DNA from 3 places in the Pseudomonas sp. Marseille-Q0931 genome. Region 2 is predicted to be linked to each of the others. Evidence: riboswitches for the same ligand, from Rfam matches in the RefSeq annotation. Region 2 holds a riboswitch; each other region holds the start of a gene.
The links. A riboswitch is a leader RNA that binds a small molecule or an ion and turns the genes downstream of it on or off. The one in region 2 is predicted to bind cobalamin.

Region 1 (5,246 bases), on a different contig from region 2:
TTCGCCCACTACCTGCGCACCTTCGAGCGCCACGGTTTCCGCGGCGCACTGAACTGGTACCGCAACTTCGAGCGCAACTGGCAACGCACCGAGCATCTGGCGGGTCTGCAGATCACGCAGCCGACGCTGTTCCTGCTCGGGGAAAACGATCCGGTCGGGCGCTTCGAGGCGCCGACTCTGAAACGCATGGGCGACAAGGTGCCGCACCTGGGCCGCCACGACCTGCCCGGCGCCGGCCACTGGCTGCAGGCCGAATGCGCCGAACGGGTCAACGCCCTGCTGCTGGATTTCCTCGCGAGACACTACCGGTAACGCCGATGTGGTCAGCAAATTGAGCTGTTTTCCTGGCATCAGGTAAACTGCCGCATCTTTTACACCTATAACGATTCGCCTGATGCCGACCACTTTCCACGAGATCCCCCGCGAGCGCCCGTTGACGCCGCTGCTCGACAGCGCCAACACGCCCGACGAACTGCGCCGCCTGGCCGAAGCGGACCTGGAAACCCTCGCCGATGAACTGCGCCAGTACCTGCTTTACAGCGTCGGCCAGAGCGGCGGGCACTTCGGTGCCGGCCTCGGCGTGATCGAGCTGACCATCGCCCTGCACTACGTCTTCGACACTCCCGATGACCGCCTGGTGTGGGACGTCGGTCACCAGGCCTACCCGCACAAGATTCTCACCGGCCGTCGCGAGCGCATGGGCAGCCTGCGCCAGAAGGACGGTCTGGCCGCCTTCCCGCGCCGCAGCGAGAGCGAGTACGACACCTTCGGCGTCGGCCACTCCAGCACCAGCATCAGCGCGGCGCTGGGCATGGCAATCGCCGCCCGCCTGAAGGGCGAGAAGCGCAAGAGCGTAGCGGTGATCGGCGACGGCGCGCTGACCGCCGGCATGGCCTTCGAGGCGCTCAACCACGCCACCGATGTCGGCGCCAACATGCTGGTGATCCTCAACGACAACGACATGTCGATCTCCAAGAATGTCGGCGGCCTGTCCAACTATCTGGCCAAGATCATCTCCAGCCGCACCTACGCCAGCATGCGCGAGGGCAGCAAGAAGATCCTCTCGCACCTGCCCGGCGCCTGGGAAATCGCACGCAAGGTCGAGGAACATGCCAAGGGCATGCTGGTGCCTGGCACCCTGTTCGAGGAACTGGGCTGGAACTACGTCGGCCCCATCGACGGCCACGACCTGCCCACGCTGCTGGCGACTCTGCGCAATATGCGCGACCTCGACGGCCCGCAGTTCCTCCACGTGGTGACCAAGAAGGGCAAGGGCTTCGCCCCGGCCGAGCTTGATCCCATCGGCTACCACGCCATCACCAAGCTGGAACCGGTGACCCCGGTCGCAGCACCGAAGAAGCCCAGCGGCCCGAAATACTCCAACGTGTTCGGCCAGTGGCTGTGCGACATGGCTGAGCAGGACGCGCGCCTGGTCGGCATCACCCCGGCGATGAAGGAAGGCTCGGATCTCGTGGCCTTCAGCGAGCGCTTCCCCGAGCGTTACTTCGACGTGGCGATTGCCGAGCAGCACGCCGTGACCCTGGCGGCCGGCATGGCCTGCGAAGGCGCCAAGCCGGTGGTAGCGATCTATTCCACCTTCCTCCAGCGCGCCTATGACCAGTTGATTCACGACGTGGCCGTGCAGCACCTCGACGTGCTGTTCGCCATCGACCGCGCCGGCCTGGTCGGCGAAGACGGCCCGACCCATGCCGGCAGCTTCGACCTGTCCTACTTGCGCTGCATCCCCGGCATGCTGGTGATGACGCCGAGCGACGAGAACGAGTTGCGCCGCATGCTCACCACCGGCCACCTGTTCGACGGCCCGGCGGCGGTGCGCTACCCGCGCGGCAGCGGCCCCAACGCGCCGCTCGATGCCGGCCTGGAACCGCTGGAAATTGGCAAGGCCGTGATACGCCGCCAGGGCAAGGGCGTCGCCCTGCTGGCCTTCGGCGTGCAACTGGCCGAAGCCCTACGCGTCGGCGAAACACTGGATGCCACAGTGGTCGACATGCGCTTCGTCAAACCCCTCGACGAAGCCTTGCTACGCGAACTGGCAGGCAGCCACGCGCTGCTGGTGACCATCGAGGAAAACAGCATCATGGGTGGCGCCGGCAGCGCGGTCAGCGAATTCTTCGCTGCCGAGAACTGCCAGGTGCCGATGCTGCACCTGGGCCTGCCGGACTACTACGTCGAGCACGCCAAGCCCAGCCAGATGCTCGCCGAATGCGGCCTCGACGAAGCCGGCATTGAGCGCGCGGTACGCCAGCGCCTGAACCTGCTTCAGGCCTGAGCATGAAGCCCGCTCATCGCTGAATGAGCCGGGCTTGCTTGTCATTCATAGACACGCACTTTAAGGTGCGCGCACTTCATGTTCCGCCAGGGTGCGCTGCGCAAGCGGCGTTAAACGGGAAGTCGGTGCGCTCTTCATGAGCAACCCCGACGCTGCCCCCGCAACGGTAATCGACCGCAGGCCCAAGAGCCTGCAACCACGCCCAACAGCCACTGGGTAATACCGGGAAGGCGGACGCGGGTCGAGAGTCCGGAGACCGGCCCTGACGGTGTGACTGGTGTTGCGGAGGGCCGCACCGTCAAGCGCCGCCGTCCCGCGCTTGCCCCTGCCCTCCTCGAATGTCTGCCGACTTTGAGGAATCTCGATAATGAAACTGTCCCGCCTGGCTTTGGCCATCGCCGTCATGCCTACTGCCGTATTGGCTGCCGAGCCCTATATGAGTGCCCCTCTGGTGGTGACCTCCGGGCGCCTGGCCGAGCCGCAAGCCCAGGCTACAGCGGCGACCACGGTGTTCGAACGGGCGGATATCGAGCGTCTGCAGGTCAGCAGCGTTGCTGAACTGCTGGAGCGCGTACCCGGTCTTGGCGTCGTGCGCACCGGTGGTGCTGGCAGCCAGACAGGCGTCTTTCTGCGCGGCACCAGCACGGCGCAGACCCTGGTGTTGGTCGACGGTCAACGTATCTCGGCCGCGTCCAGCGGTACCAGCAGCCTGGAATTTCTCGCGCCTGAGCAAATCGAGCGCATCGAGGTCGTGCGCGGCGCCCGTTCGGCGCTCTATGGCTCCGACGCCATCGGCGGGGTGATTCAGATCTTCACCCGCAAGGGCGACGGCCAGGGCCTCAAACCCTACGCTCGCCTGGCAGCCGGCAGCGACAGCACCTACCAGCGCAGCCTCGGCCTCTCCGGTGGCGACCAGCGCACGCGCTTCAATCTCGGCGCCGCCCTGGACGAGACGGCCGGCATTGATGCCACTCGCGACGGTTTCGGCGCCAATGGCGATGACGACGCCTATCGCAACCGCTCGCTCAGCCTGAATCTGTCGCATCGTTTCCACGATGACCTGCAGGTGGGCTTCAGTGCGCTCGATCAACGCGGCCAGGTGGAATACGACGATGTCTTTACCGGCTCGCTGCCGACCACTGACTTCCTGCTCAGCAGCATCTCTGGCTTTATCGATGCACGCCTCAACGACGCGTGGAATAGCCGCCTGGAATTGGGGCATAGCGAGGACAAGCGCGACAGCGGCAACGACCAGGCAGGCGGCAGCGTCAGTCAATTCAACACCTATCGTGACGCTGCAAACTGGCTGAACACGCTGACACTGAGCGACAACCATCAACTGCTGCTGGGTCTGGACTGGTATGAAGATCGAGCACAGGGCACCACGGATTTCGTCGAGGACTCACGCTGGAACCGAGCGGCCTTCATTCAGCATCGCTACGCCGGTGAGCGTTTCTCCACCGAGCTGGGCCTGCGTCATGACGACAACCAGCAGTTCGGCAACGAGAACACCTGGAACGCGGCATTGACCCTGCCCCTGAACCAGGCCAACGACCTGATCCTGTCCTATAGCGAAGGTTTCCGCGCACCGACCTTCAACGACCTGTATTACCCGGACTTCTGCGCCGGTGGCCTGTGCTTCCCAAGCGCCAACCCCGACCTCGCCGCGGAACGCTCGAAGAGCTACGAACTGCAATGGCGCAGCCGTTACAGCGACACCGGCTCCCTGCAGGCGTCCGTGTACAGCACCGAGATCGAGGACGCCATCGTTCTGGACCAGAACTTCATTCCGCAGAACATCCAGACAGCCCGGATCAACGGCTTCGAAGCCGCCGTGCAGCAGGAGCTTTTCGGCTGGCAGGGCAACCTCGCCCTGGCGCTGATCGACCCGCGTGACCGCGACAGCGGCCACACCCTGCAGCGCCGTGCCAAACGTACACTGAGCCTGGATCTCGACCGCCGCTTTGGCGATGTCTCGGTGGGCGCAGGCTGGCGCGCGATCAGTGGTCGCTACGACGATGCCGAGAACGAGATCGAGATGAGCGGCTACGGCCTGCTCAGCCTGCGCGCCGCCTGGCAGGCCACCCAGGAGCTGGGCCTGAGCCTGAAGCTGGATAACCTGCTGGACAAGGATTACGCAGAAGCGACCTACAGCACAGCCAATGGCCGATTCGGCTACAACAGCGCCGGCCGCACCGCGCTATTCGCCGTGACCTGGACGCCGCAGCTCTAAAGTTGATGAGCAACAACCGTAGGGTGGGTTAGCGGCGCTGAACACCAACATAGCCGACGCCGATAAACACTGTGCGCTCGGATGGCTGCCCCACGTAACCCACCAGGCGATAGATCGTCTTGCACCAATGGTGGGTTACGCCGCATCAAGCACAGTGAATCAACCGACCATCGCAACAAGCGGCCAACCCACCCTACGTGACGCTATGCACCCCACGTAACGCTAACGCGCCGACGCCATCAGCGCGCACAGCTCTTCGATGGCCCCGAGCATCTGCCGGCTGGGCCTTTCCAGGCCCTTGTCCGGCACCGCCCAGACCTGCCCCAGGCGTACCGCATGCAACTGCGGCCAGGCCTGCCAAGCGGACAATTCGGCGTTGCTACCGCCAAGAATCACATCTGGATCACGCGCCAGCACCGCTTCGACGCTGACCTGAGGCGCAGGCTGCGGCAGGTCATCGAACAGGTTGCGCGCACCGCACACCTGCAGGGCATCACCAATCAGTTGCTGGCCACCGATGGTGTAAAGCGGCTGGTGCCAGATCTGATAGAACACCGACAGGGGCTGATCGCGCCGGTAGCGCTGACGCAACGCATCCAGCGCGCCCCGAAACTCGGACGCCAGCTGCTCACCCGGCTCCGGCCGGCCAATTCGCTTGCCAATGCGTACGAAGGCATCGCCGAGTTGGTCGAGGCGTTGCGGCTCGACGATCAACAGATCGAT
Region 2 (5,246 bases):
TGAGTGCGCGCATCCTGCTGCTCGGCGGCACCACCGAGGCGCTGCGCCTGGCCCGTCGCTTGGGGCCGGAGGCGATCTACAGCCTGGCCGGCCTTGGCCGCGTGCCGGAGGATCTGGCCTGCCGCGTGCGTGTCGGCGGTTTCGGCGGCGCCGAGGGCCTGGCCGCCTTTATCGCTGGCGAAGGCATCGAGCTGCTGCTGGATCTGACTCACCCCTACGCGGCGCAGATCAGCCATAACGCGGCCCGTGCTGCCGAGATCGCCGGCGTGCCGTGTTGGGCGCTGCGTCGTCCGGGCTGGCAGGCCGGCCCGGATGATGACTGGCGCGAAGTGGAGGGCTGGGATGAACTGACCCGCGCCCTGGCGCCCTTCGAACGGCCGTTCTTCACCTCGGGGCGCGAGCCGCTGGCGCATCTGCACGAGATTCCCGCGCATCAGCACTGGACGGTGCGCTGTCTGCAGACCGAGCCGGCACCGCCGCGTGCCGAGGTGATCGGTGCGCGTGGGCCGTTCGCCCTGGACCAGGAGCGCGCGCTGTTCGCCCGTATCCGCTGCGACGTGCTGGTGAGCAAGAACAGCGGCAGCGCCTCCACCGAGCCGAAGTTGCAGGTGGCGCGGGAGCTTGGATTGCCGGTGCTGCTGCTGCGTCGTCCGTCTTTGCCAGCGGTGAAGCGGGAGTTCGCCGAGCCGGACGCCTTGTGGGAGGCGCTTCAGCGGCGAATGGATGGCTGCCGTCGCGGCTGAAGCCCCTCCCACAATGGTTACATCCGCCCTACGCTTGCTGTTGCGCTGCTAGACTGCCGGCCCGTTCTGGAGACCGTCATGAGCCAAACCCCCTACGCCCGCATTCTGTTCATCGGCCCCGGCCTCGGTCGTGGTGCTTCGGCCGAGCGTTTGCGGCAGCGCGTTGAAGCGCTGTTGGGTGAGGCGCATCTGCATGACAGCGAGCAGGACGGCTTCTGGCAGGCCATCGATGAGGCGCCGCGACCGCTGCTGGTGGTCGATCTGGAGCCACGCGCCGATGCCGCGCACCGCGATTGGCTGCGCGAATGTATCGCCGAGCGCGGTGATTGGGCAGATGTGTTCGTGGTCTGCACGGCGCTGGAAGACACCTGGCTCGATGGCCTGGGCGCACTGCTGGAGCAGCGTGACGCGCACATTCCCTGCAGCGATGTGCCGCCGGTGCCGGCGCATCATGCTTGGTCGCAGATTCCGCCGCATGCGCAGCGTCTGCTGCTGTGCAACGGTCCGCGCTGCACGCGCAAAGGCGCGCTGGGCCTGTGGAAAACCTTGCGTCAGCGGCTCAAGGCGGCGGGCAGGCTGGAGTGCGAGGGTGGCGTGCATATCACCCGCAGCCAGTGCCAGTTCCCCTGTGACCTGGGGCCGACCGCGAGCCTTTATCCACAGGGCGAGTGGTACGGCATCAGGGACGAGGCCGCGGTGATTCGCCTGGTCGATGAGCGGCTGGTAGCGGGCAGGGCGCTACCGGATCTGCGTATCGACGAGCAGGCGTAAGGTTGCTGCCAGTCAGTCAGAACGAACGCCCGTGATTGCCTCGCAGGATCGCGGCGTTTTCACCTGATCGAGCAGCCGCGGATGCTCGCGAACCAGAGCGTATCGCGGACAAGTCCGCTCCCACGGGTAATGCTGTTCACTTAAGGTTGTACAGGTTTGGCTCCCTCTCCCCAAAGGGGCGAGGGGACTAATCGTGTCCGACTAATTCTTATGTCAACAGCGTTACGCTCCCACAGGAGGTACGCTTTCGCAGCGCTGACGCATTCGTTCTTGTGGGAGCGGACTCGTCCGCGAAGCGTTGGTTCTAGGGGCTATTTATCTCGCGGCAGACGCCGCTACAGGCGAAGCTCGCCTTGACTACCCTCCGCATGGGTGGTCATATCCGCCCCGCTTCAGGTGTCTCACGCCGCCGCGCGTGAGGTGAAACGGGAAGTCGGTTGAAGTCCGACGCTGCCCCCGCAACGGTAAGCGAGCGACCGCATCGATACGCCACTGTGCGCCACGCGCATGGGAAGGCGATGCGTTCATGACCCTCGCAAGCCCGGAGACCGGCCTGGAGTCGTTTTTTGTCTGGCAACCCGCGGTGGGCGGGCGTTGACTCCAGTCGGGCGACCATGCCCTGTCTGCTGTTGCGCATTTTCCATCGGATTGCCGTGCCTCTTCCCGACGATGGAACATTTATGGCGCGCCACTTCCGCTTCAATCAATCCTTCCCGAGCGTTTCGGTCGCAGAACCCGTACGGCTGCTTTCCAGGCTGCGAATGTCGATAATGTTATGTTATAACATTAACATTTCATCCCACGATTCTCCGCGCAACACTGGAAGTTCTGCCGTGCAAAACCCTGTACTTCGCTGCACCTGGCCGCTGGCCCTGCTTTGCAGTGGCATGGCGTTGGCCAACGAGGCCGTCGATCTGCCCGAGCTCACCGTCCACGCCAAGGCCGCCGAGGAGGGCGAGAGCAACCTGCATACGCCCACCAGCAGCGGCTCGCGCCTGGAGCTTTCGGCCCTGCAGACCCCGGCCAGCACCACCAGCCTGAGCGGCGCCGAGGTGCGTGGGCGCAACAACCTGACGGTGCAGGATGCGGTGACCCGCACGCCCGGCATCAGCGATATCGGCACCCCCGGCAATGGCGGCACGGCGCTCTCGGCGCGCGGCTTCACCGGCCATTCGGCGACCATGCAGCTGTACGACGGCACCCGCCAGTACGTCGGCGCCGGCACCGTGACTTTCCCGGCGGACACCTGGTCGGTGGCGCGCATCGACGTGCTGCGCGGCCCGGCCTCGGTGCTTTACGGCGAGGGCGCCACCGGCGCGGTGATCAACGTGGTGCCGAAGAAGCCCTTCGCGGGCGAGATCCGCAATCAGCTGCGCCTTGGCTACGGCAGCGACGACCGTCGCCAGGCGGCGCTGGACAGCGGCGGTTCGCTGAGCGACGCGCTGAGCTATCGCTTCAACGTCAATCAGCAGGCCAGCAATGGCTGGGTCGACCGGGGGGATTCGGACAGCGTGGCGGTCAGCGCCGCTCTGCGTTGGGACGCCAGTGACGACCTGAGCTTCACCCTGTCCCACGACCATGGCGACCAGAACCCGATGCGTTACCTCGGCACGCCGCTGGTCGATGGCAAGTACCGTGAGAGCCTGCGTGAGCGCAACTACAACGTCGCCGACGCCGATATCCGTTATAACGACCAGATCACCCGCCTGGTCAGCGATTGGCGCATCAACGACGCGCTCAGCGCCAGCAACCAGCTCTACTACATCAAGACCCAGCGCTACTGGCGCAATGCCGAGGCCTATCGCTGGCAGCCCGGCGATACGGTCGAGCGCAGCGAGTTCTACCGGATCAAGCACACCCAGGAGCAGATCGGCGACCGCCAGACCTTTACCCTGGATCACGCCCTGTTCGGCCTCGATAGCCGCACCGTGGTTGGTGTCGATTACAACCGCATCCACTTCGCCCGCCAGCACGACTTCGCCAGCAGCTTCAGCGACAGCGTGCCGCTGGCCGGCTCCGGTGGCGGCCAATACCAGAGCACCGATCCGCTCGGCTACGGCCCGCGCGAGCGCAACCTGGCGCGGCAGTTCTCGCTGTTCGCCGAGAACCGCACCCAGCTCACCGAGCGCCTGTCGCTGGTCACCGGCGTGCGTCGCGACCAGGTGCATATCCAGCGCGACAACCTGGTCGATGGCAGCAGCGCCGACCGTAGCCTGAGCGGCGACAACTGGCGCGCCGGCCTGGTCTTCGCGCTGACCCCGGAGCTGTCGCTGTACGGCCAGTACGCCACCAGCAGCGAAGGCGTGAGCAACCTGCTGACCCTCAGCCCGAGCCAGCAGCAGTTCGACCTGAGCGAAGCCGGGCAGACCGAGATCGGCCTCAAGCAGGCGTTCTGGGGTGGGCAGGGCGAGTGGACGCTGGCGGCCTATCACATCGTCAAGAAGAAGCTGCTCAGCCGCGAAACTCCGGCCGCGCCCACCGAGCAGATCGGCCAGCAATCTTCCGACGGTCTGGAGGCCACCCTGGAGCTGGCGCTGGGCCAGGGCTGGCAGGTGTCGGCCAACGCCGCCCTGGTGCGCGCCGAATACGACGACTTCGTCGAAGGCGGCGGCGACCGCAGCGGCAATCGCCCGACCGACGTGCCCAGGCGCACCGCCAACCTGTGGCTGAACAAGGATCTGGGCAGCGGCGTGGACGCCGGCATTGGCGCGCGTTATGTCGATGCGCGCTACGCCGACAGCGCCAACACCGCCAAGGTGCCTGGCTACACCGTGGTCGATGCCAACATTGGCTGGCAGGTGCTGAGGGATCTGCGCCTGGGCCTGGAGGCGAACAACCTGTTCGACCGCCAATACGCCACCAGTGCCAGCAGCGACGGCCAGCAGTGGTATCTGGGCGCGCCACGCTCGTTCTTCGTCACTGCGGACTACAGCTTCTGATGGATCGTCTTCGTCTGCGCCAACTGGCCTGGTCCGCGGATGGGCAGCGACGGCTGCTCGACGGTATCGACCTGGCGGTCGGCAACGGCGAGCTGGTGGGGCTGATCGGCCCCAACGGCAGCGGCAAGACCAGCCTGCTGCGCTGCGCTTATCGCTATCAGCGGCCCAGCGCCGGCGATGTCGAGCTGGACGGCGAGGCGCTGTGGCAGCGCCCGCCGCGCTGGAGCGCACAGCGCGTGGCGGTGGTGCTGCAGGAGTTTCCGCAGGATTTCGGTCTGCGCGTGCAGGAGGTGGCGGCCATGGGCCGCACGCCGCACAAGGGTTTGTTCGACGGCGACGATGCCGAGGATCGACGCCTGGTCGACGAGGCGCTGGCCCGCCTCGGTCTGAGCGACCTGGCGCAGCAGCCCTTCGCCCGCCTGTCCGGCGGCGAGAAGCAGCGCGTGCTGCTTGCCCGTGCCCTGGTGCAGCAGCCGCAACTGCTGATCCTCGACGAGCCGACCAACCACCTCGACCCGCGTTACCAGCTCGAGCTGCTTGGCCAGATCAAGGCGCTGGGCCTGGCGACGCTGGCTAGCTTCCACGACCTCAACCTGGCGGCGGCCTTCTGTGATCGCCTCTGCGTGCTCGACGGGGGCCGTCTGGTGGCCATCGGCCCGCCCGCCGAAGTGCTGACCACCGAGCTGCTGCAGCAGGTGTTCGGCCTGCAGGCGCTGGTCGACACCCATCCACTGGCGGGTCATCCGCGCATTACCTGGATTGTTTGATGAAGCGTTTACGCACGGCTGAACCT
Region 3 (5,246 bases), on a different contig from region 2:
GGCGGATTACCTTGGCCTGGCGCTGCGCGAGGCGGGCGAGCTGGCGTTGTGGAAGCTGGCGATCAAACCGGGCAAGCCGCTGACCTTCGGTCATTACCAGGGCGTTCCGGTGATAGGTCTGCCGGGCAATCCGGCTTCGACGCTGGTCACCTTCGGTTTGCTGGCGCGTCCGTACATGTTGCGTCGCCTCGGCGCGCAGCGAGTGGAGCCGCTGGGTTTCGCCATGCCGGCAGGGTTCACCTGGGGCAAGCCGGGCATGCGTCGTGAGTACCTGCGCGCGCGCCTGGAGAATGGCCGCGTAGTGCCGTACGCCAACCAGAGTTCGGGTGTTTTGCGAAGCGCCGCGTGGGCCGAAGGGCTGGCAGAAGTAATGGAAGGTAGCACGCTGGCCGAAGGGGATATGCTGCGCTTCATCCCCTTGAGCGAGATTCTCGGCTAGCGCCCTGAAGCGCCCGGTTGTGCGAATGGTCGGGCGCTTTAGATGGCGCGGTGAAACCACTGGGTCACATTTCCGTCGATAGAATTTGCAAATGGGCTTTATAGAGGGCATAGTCGCGCACTTATAAATTCAATCGACACGGTCGTGCCCATGCTAAAACGCTTCGCACCCCTCGTGCCTCTTGCACTTACAGTCTTTCTCGCTGCCTGCGCCGGCCACTCGCCGCAACCGCAGGTCAGCGAAGCCACGGTCGAGCCCGTTGTTCGTCCGCTGTCTCAGCAGGCCGAGCCTGCCGATGATGAAATCAACGCGCTGATCGACGACGAACCCTATGAAATGCCGCAGCTGGCCGACAGCCTGCTCGATCTCGGGCGTTCGCTGATCGGTACGCGCTATCGCTACGGCGGCACCTCGGTACAGTCCGGTTTCGATTGCAGCGGTTTCGTCGGTTACCTGTTCCGTGAGGAAGTCGGCCTGGAGCTACCACGCTCCACTCGCGAGCTGATCAATCTCGACGCGCCCAAGGTGGCGCGCGCCGATCTGGAGCCTGGCGACCTGATCCTGTTCAATGACCGCGGTCGTGGTCGTGTCAGCCACGCCGGCATCTACCTGGGTGATGACCAGTTCATCCATTCCAGCAGCAGCCGCAGCGGTGGCGTGCGCATCGACAGCCTCGATGACAGCTACTGGAACCGCAGCTACCTGCAGGCCAAGCGCGTCCTTGCGCTGGCTCCGGTGGAAGAGCAAGTCGCGGCCAAGCGCCACAATTGATGTGTCACGGCGTAACTCCAGGGTTGCGCCGTTTGCCTGCAAGCGGCAGAGTAGAGCGCATTCAGGCCCTGGATCGCCTCGCTTATGCCTTTCACGACCCGTGTCGTCCTCGTTTCTCTCGCACTGCTGCTGACTGCCTGTAGCAGCCGCGCTCCCGCCCCCCAGCCCATCTACCATCCGCCGGTTTCTTCGTCCTCCTATCAGGGTGGCGCGCAGGACGTGTTGTTCCGTGCGCTGGGACTGGTCGGTACGCCGTATCGCTATGGTGGCAACACGCCGGAAGGTGGTTTCGACTGCAGCGGCCTGATCGGCTATGTCTACCGCGATGCTGCCGGTATTAGCCTGCCACGCTCGACCCGCGAGTTGAGCGCGATGCGCACTCCTGACGTTCGCCGTGATGCGCTGCAGAGCGGTGACTTGGTGTTCTTCGCCACCAACGGCGGGCGCGCCGTGAGCCATGCCGGCATCTATGTCGGCGAAGGGCGCTTCGTGCATGCGCCATCCAGTGGCGGCACCGTGCGCCTGGACAGCCTCGACAACGTCTACTGGCAGCGCGTCTATCTCGATGCCAAGCGTGTGATCACGCCCGAGCTTGCGCGCAACCCCTGATTCGCCATGGCCGAGCCCATCCGCCTGCCGCCCCAGCCCGAGGTCTGCGAGCTTTGCGCGCGGCCTGTGGCACTCACTCGTCACCATCTGATTCCCAAGGCGCTGCACGACAAGGCCTACGTGCAGAAGCGCTTTGCCCGTCATGAGCGCATTACCGCCACGCTCTGGGTCTGCCGGGCCTGCCACAACCAGATTCACCGGCTGTTCAGTGAAAAGGAGCTGGCCCTGACCTACAACAGTCGCGAGGCGCTGTTGGCGGACGAGCGCTTGCGGACCTTCGTCGAGTGGCTGGCGAGCAAGCCGCCGGGGTTCACACCCAGGCATTAGTGCGGCGGCGTTGACGGGCAGGGCTGCCAGCCTCTACCCTGCGCGCCTTGCTTCAGGTGCCCCAAGTCGTCATGAATGACCACGCCAGGGTGAAACAGGGAAGCCGGTTCCAATGCCGGCGCTGCCCCCGCAACGGTAGGTGAGTCAAACGCTGTTTCAGGCCACTGTGCAATGCACGGGAAGGCGCAGCGTCGAACCTTCGGGTTCGCTCACAAGCCCGGAGACCGGCCTGTCGCAGTTTCACGGCATCGCGGAGGGCGCTGCCCGGCCAACGCTCCGGTTCCACCGGGGCGTTCGTGTTGTCTGTCTTCCGCTCGCCTGATCAGCCATTGGTGCCTGGATGAGGACGCGCAGCGCATCGCGATCTCTTCATTACCGTTCGCACTGCTCATGCAGGCAACGAGGGCGCCTGACTTGCAGGAGCACAGCATGAGTGAGTCCACCGAACGCGACGTCCGCCACAAGGCGCGTATGCAGCGCAAGAAAGCTCTTATCGATGAAAAGATCGCCCAGGCCCAGGATGAATACGGTCTGCTGCTGGTACACAGCGGCAATGGCAAGGGCAAGAGCAGCAGCGCCTTCGGCATGGTCGCGCGTGCCCTCGGTCATGGCCTCAAGGTGGGCGTGGTGCAGTTCATCAAGGGCGCGGCCAGTACCGGTGAAGAAGCCTTCTTCCGCCGCTTTCCCGAGGAAGTCAGCTACCACGTGATGGGCGAGGGCTTCACCTGGGAAACTCAGGATCGCCAGCGTGATATCGCCAAGGCGCAGGAAGCCTGGGCCGTGGCTCAGCGCCTGCTCAGCGACGAATCTGTCGGCCTGGTGGTGCTGGATGAGCTGAACATCGCCCTCAAGCATGGCTACCTCGAGCTGGAGGCGGTCCTGGCCGATATCGAAGCCCGGCCGCTGCTGCAGCATGTGGTGGTGACCGGCCGTGGCGCCTTGCCGGGAATGATCGAGGCGGCCGATACGGTCACCGAGATGAGCCTGGTCAAGCACGCGTTCAAGTCCGGGGTGAAGGCGCAAAAGGGCATCGAATTCTGATGAATGCACGTCACTGCCCGGCGCTGCTGATCGCCGCCCCGGCGTCTGGTCAGGGCAAGACCACCGTCACCGCCGCGCTGGCGCGCCTGCATACGCGCCAGGGCCGGCGGGTGCGTGTCTTCAAATGTGGGCCGGACTTTCTCGACCCGATGATCCACGCCCGTGCCAGTGGCGCGCCGGTGTACCAGCTCGACCTGGCCATGGTCGGCGAGGCCGAGAGCCGGCGGCTGTTGTGGCAGGCGGCGGGCGAGGCTGATCTGATCCTTATCGAAGGGGTCATGGGCCTGTTCGACGGCAAGCCCTCGGCGGCCGACCTGGCCCGCCATTTCGGCGTGCCCGTACTGGGGGTGATCGACGGTGCGGCCATGGCGCAGACCTTTGGCGCACTGGCCCATGGCCTGGCCACTTTCCAGCCGGACTTGCCCTTTGCCGGCGTACTCGGCAATCGCGTCGCCAGCACCCGCCACGGCGATATCCTGCGTGATGCCTTGCCGCCCAGCATCCACTGGTTCGGCGCCTTGCCGCGCAGCGCAGCAGTGGAGTTGCCGAGTCGGCATCTGGGCCTGGTGCAGGCTGCCGAGCTCGCGGATCTGGATGCGCGCCTGGATGCTGCGGCCGATGCGCTGGTAGCTACCGCCGATGTGGACCTGCCGCCGGCAGTGAGTTTTGCCGCGCCGGTGATTGAGCCGCCACCTGAGCTGCTGGCCGGAGTTCGTATCGGCGTGGCGCGTGATGCCGCGTTCGCCTTCCTTTATCAGGCCAACCTTGATCTGCTGCAGGCCCTCGGCGCAGAGCTGCGTTACTTTTCGCCGCTGGCCGATAGCGAGCTGCCCGAGGTGGATAGCCTTTATCTGCCTGGTGGTTACCCCGAGTTGTACCTGTCCGAGCTGGAGAGTAATCAGGCCATGGCCGATGCGATTCGCGCCCATCACCAGGCCGGCAAACCGCTGCTCGCCGAATGTGGTGGCATGCTCTATCTGCTCGATGAGCTGCGCTACAAACATGGCGCCAGCGGGCGCATGCTTGGTCTGCTGGCGGGCAGCGCCGCGTTGCAGCCGCGCCTGACCGCACTGGCCCTGCAGGAAGTGACGCTCCCGGAAGGTGAGCTGCGCGGTCACACCTACCATCACTCGCGGCTGGAAAGCCCGCTCGATCCACTGGCACTGGGTCGCTGCCCTAACGGCAAGCCGGTGGCCGAAGCGGTGTATCGCCTGGGGCGGCTAACTGCCAGCTACATCCACTTCTATCTGCCGTCCAACCCGGAGGCGGCCGCCGCGCTGTTGCGTCCATGAGCGAGCACGCCTTCAGCCCCGAAGAGCGCGCGGCGGTGTACCGCGCCATCGCCGAGCGTCGCGACATGCGTCACTTCGCCGGCGGCGAGGTGCCGCCCGAAGTGCTGGCGCGTCTGCTCGAAGCGGCGCATCACGCCCCCAGCGTCGGCCTGATGCAGCCCTGGCGTTTCCTGCGTATCAGTGACCGGCAACTGCGCGAGGCCGCCCACGGGTTGGTGGAGGCTGAGCGGGTGCGCACCGCCGAGGCCCTGGGCGAGCGTAGCGACGAGTTCATGCGGCTCAAGGTCGAGGGCGTTCGTGACTGCGCCGAACTGCTGGCCGTGGCGCTGATGGAGGGGCGCGAAGCGCATGTCTTCGGGCGACGCACGCTGCCGGAAATGGATATGGCCTCGGTCGCCTGCGCCATTCAGAATTTGTGGCTGGCTGCGCGCGCCGAAGGCCTTGGGCTCGGCTGGGTATCGTTGTTCGACCCCGAGGCGCTGGCCGAGCTGCTGGGTATGCCGGCCGGCAGCAAGCCGGTGGCGCTGCTGTGTCTGGGGCCGGTGGACGCCTTCTATGAGAAACCGATGCTGGTTGAAGAGGGCTGGGCCACGCCTCGACCGCTGAGCGAGTTGCTATTCGAGAATCGATGGGGAGTGCAGGGTGACTGAACGATGAGCCTGGCGCTGATCACCTGTGCCGGCGTGGCGCTGGATGCCGTGCTGGGCGAGCCGCGTCGCGCGCACCCGCTGGTGGCCTTTGGGCGCCTGGCCGATCGCCTGGAGCAA

Region 1: another riboswitch for cobalamin. It lies ahead of P3C50_RS21770 (TonB-dependent receptor domain-containing protein); the one in region 2 lies ahead of P3C50_RS13100 (TonB-dependent receptor).
Region 3: another riboswitch for cobalamin. It lies ahead of cobO (cob(I)yrinic acid a,c-diamide adenosyltransferase); the one in region 2 lies ahead of P3C50_RS13100 (TonB-dependent receptor).

Annotation. Positions count from the first base shown of each region.
Region 1 is NZ_CALNWT010000017.1:83,361-88,606, forward strand. It holds gene P3C50_RS21760 (alpha/beta fold hydrolase) at 1-312, shown strand, start outside; gene dxs (1-deoxy-D-xylulose-5-phosphate synthase) at 395-2,290, shown strand; cobalamin riboswitch at 2,363-2,570, shown strand; gene P3C50_RS21770 (TonB-dependent receptor domain-containing protein) at 2,658-4,523, shown strand; gene P3C50_RS21775 (cobalamin-binding protein) at 4,746-5,246, opposite strand, start outside.
Region 2 is NZ_CALNWT010000007.1:112,844-118,089, forward strand. It holds gene P3C50_RS13090 (cobalt-precorrin-6A reductase) at 1-743, shown strand, start outside; gene cbiE (precorrin-6y C5,15-methyltransferase (decarboxylating) subunit CbiE) at 1-3, shown strand, start outside; gene P3C50_RS13095 ((2Fe-2S) ferredoxin domain-containing protein) at 822-1,514, shown strand; cobalamin riboswitch at 1,892-2,086, shown strand; gene P3C50_RS13100 (TonB-dependent receptor) at 2,348-4,453, shown strand; gene P3C50_RS13105 (ABC transporter ATP-binding protein) at 4,453-5,220, shown strand; gene P3C50_RS13110 (ABC transporter substrate-binding protein) at 5,220-5,246, shown strand, end outside.
Region 3 is NZ_CALNWT010000005.1:119,673-124,918, reverse strand. It holds gene glp (gephyrin-like molybdotransferase Glp) at 1-439, shown strand, start outside; gene P3C50_RS12005 (C40 family peptidase) at 590-1,210, shown strand; gene P3C50_RS12000 (C40 family peptidase) at 1,295-1,819, shown strand; gene P3C50_RS11995 (hypothetical protein) at 1,826-2,146, shown strand; cobalamin riboswitch at 2,184-2,394, shown strand; gene cobO (cob(I)yrinic acid a,c-diamide adenosyltransferase) at 2,576-3,187, shown strand; gene P3C50_RS11985 (cobyrinate a,c-diamide synthase) at 3,187-4,479, shown strand; gene bluB (5,6-dimethylbenzimidazole synthase) at 4,476-5,129, shown strand; gene cbiB (adenosylcobinamide-phosphate synthase CbiB) at 5,133-5,246, shown strand, end outside.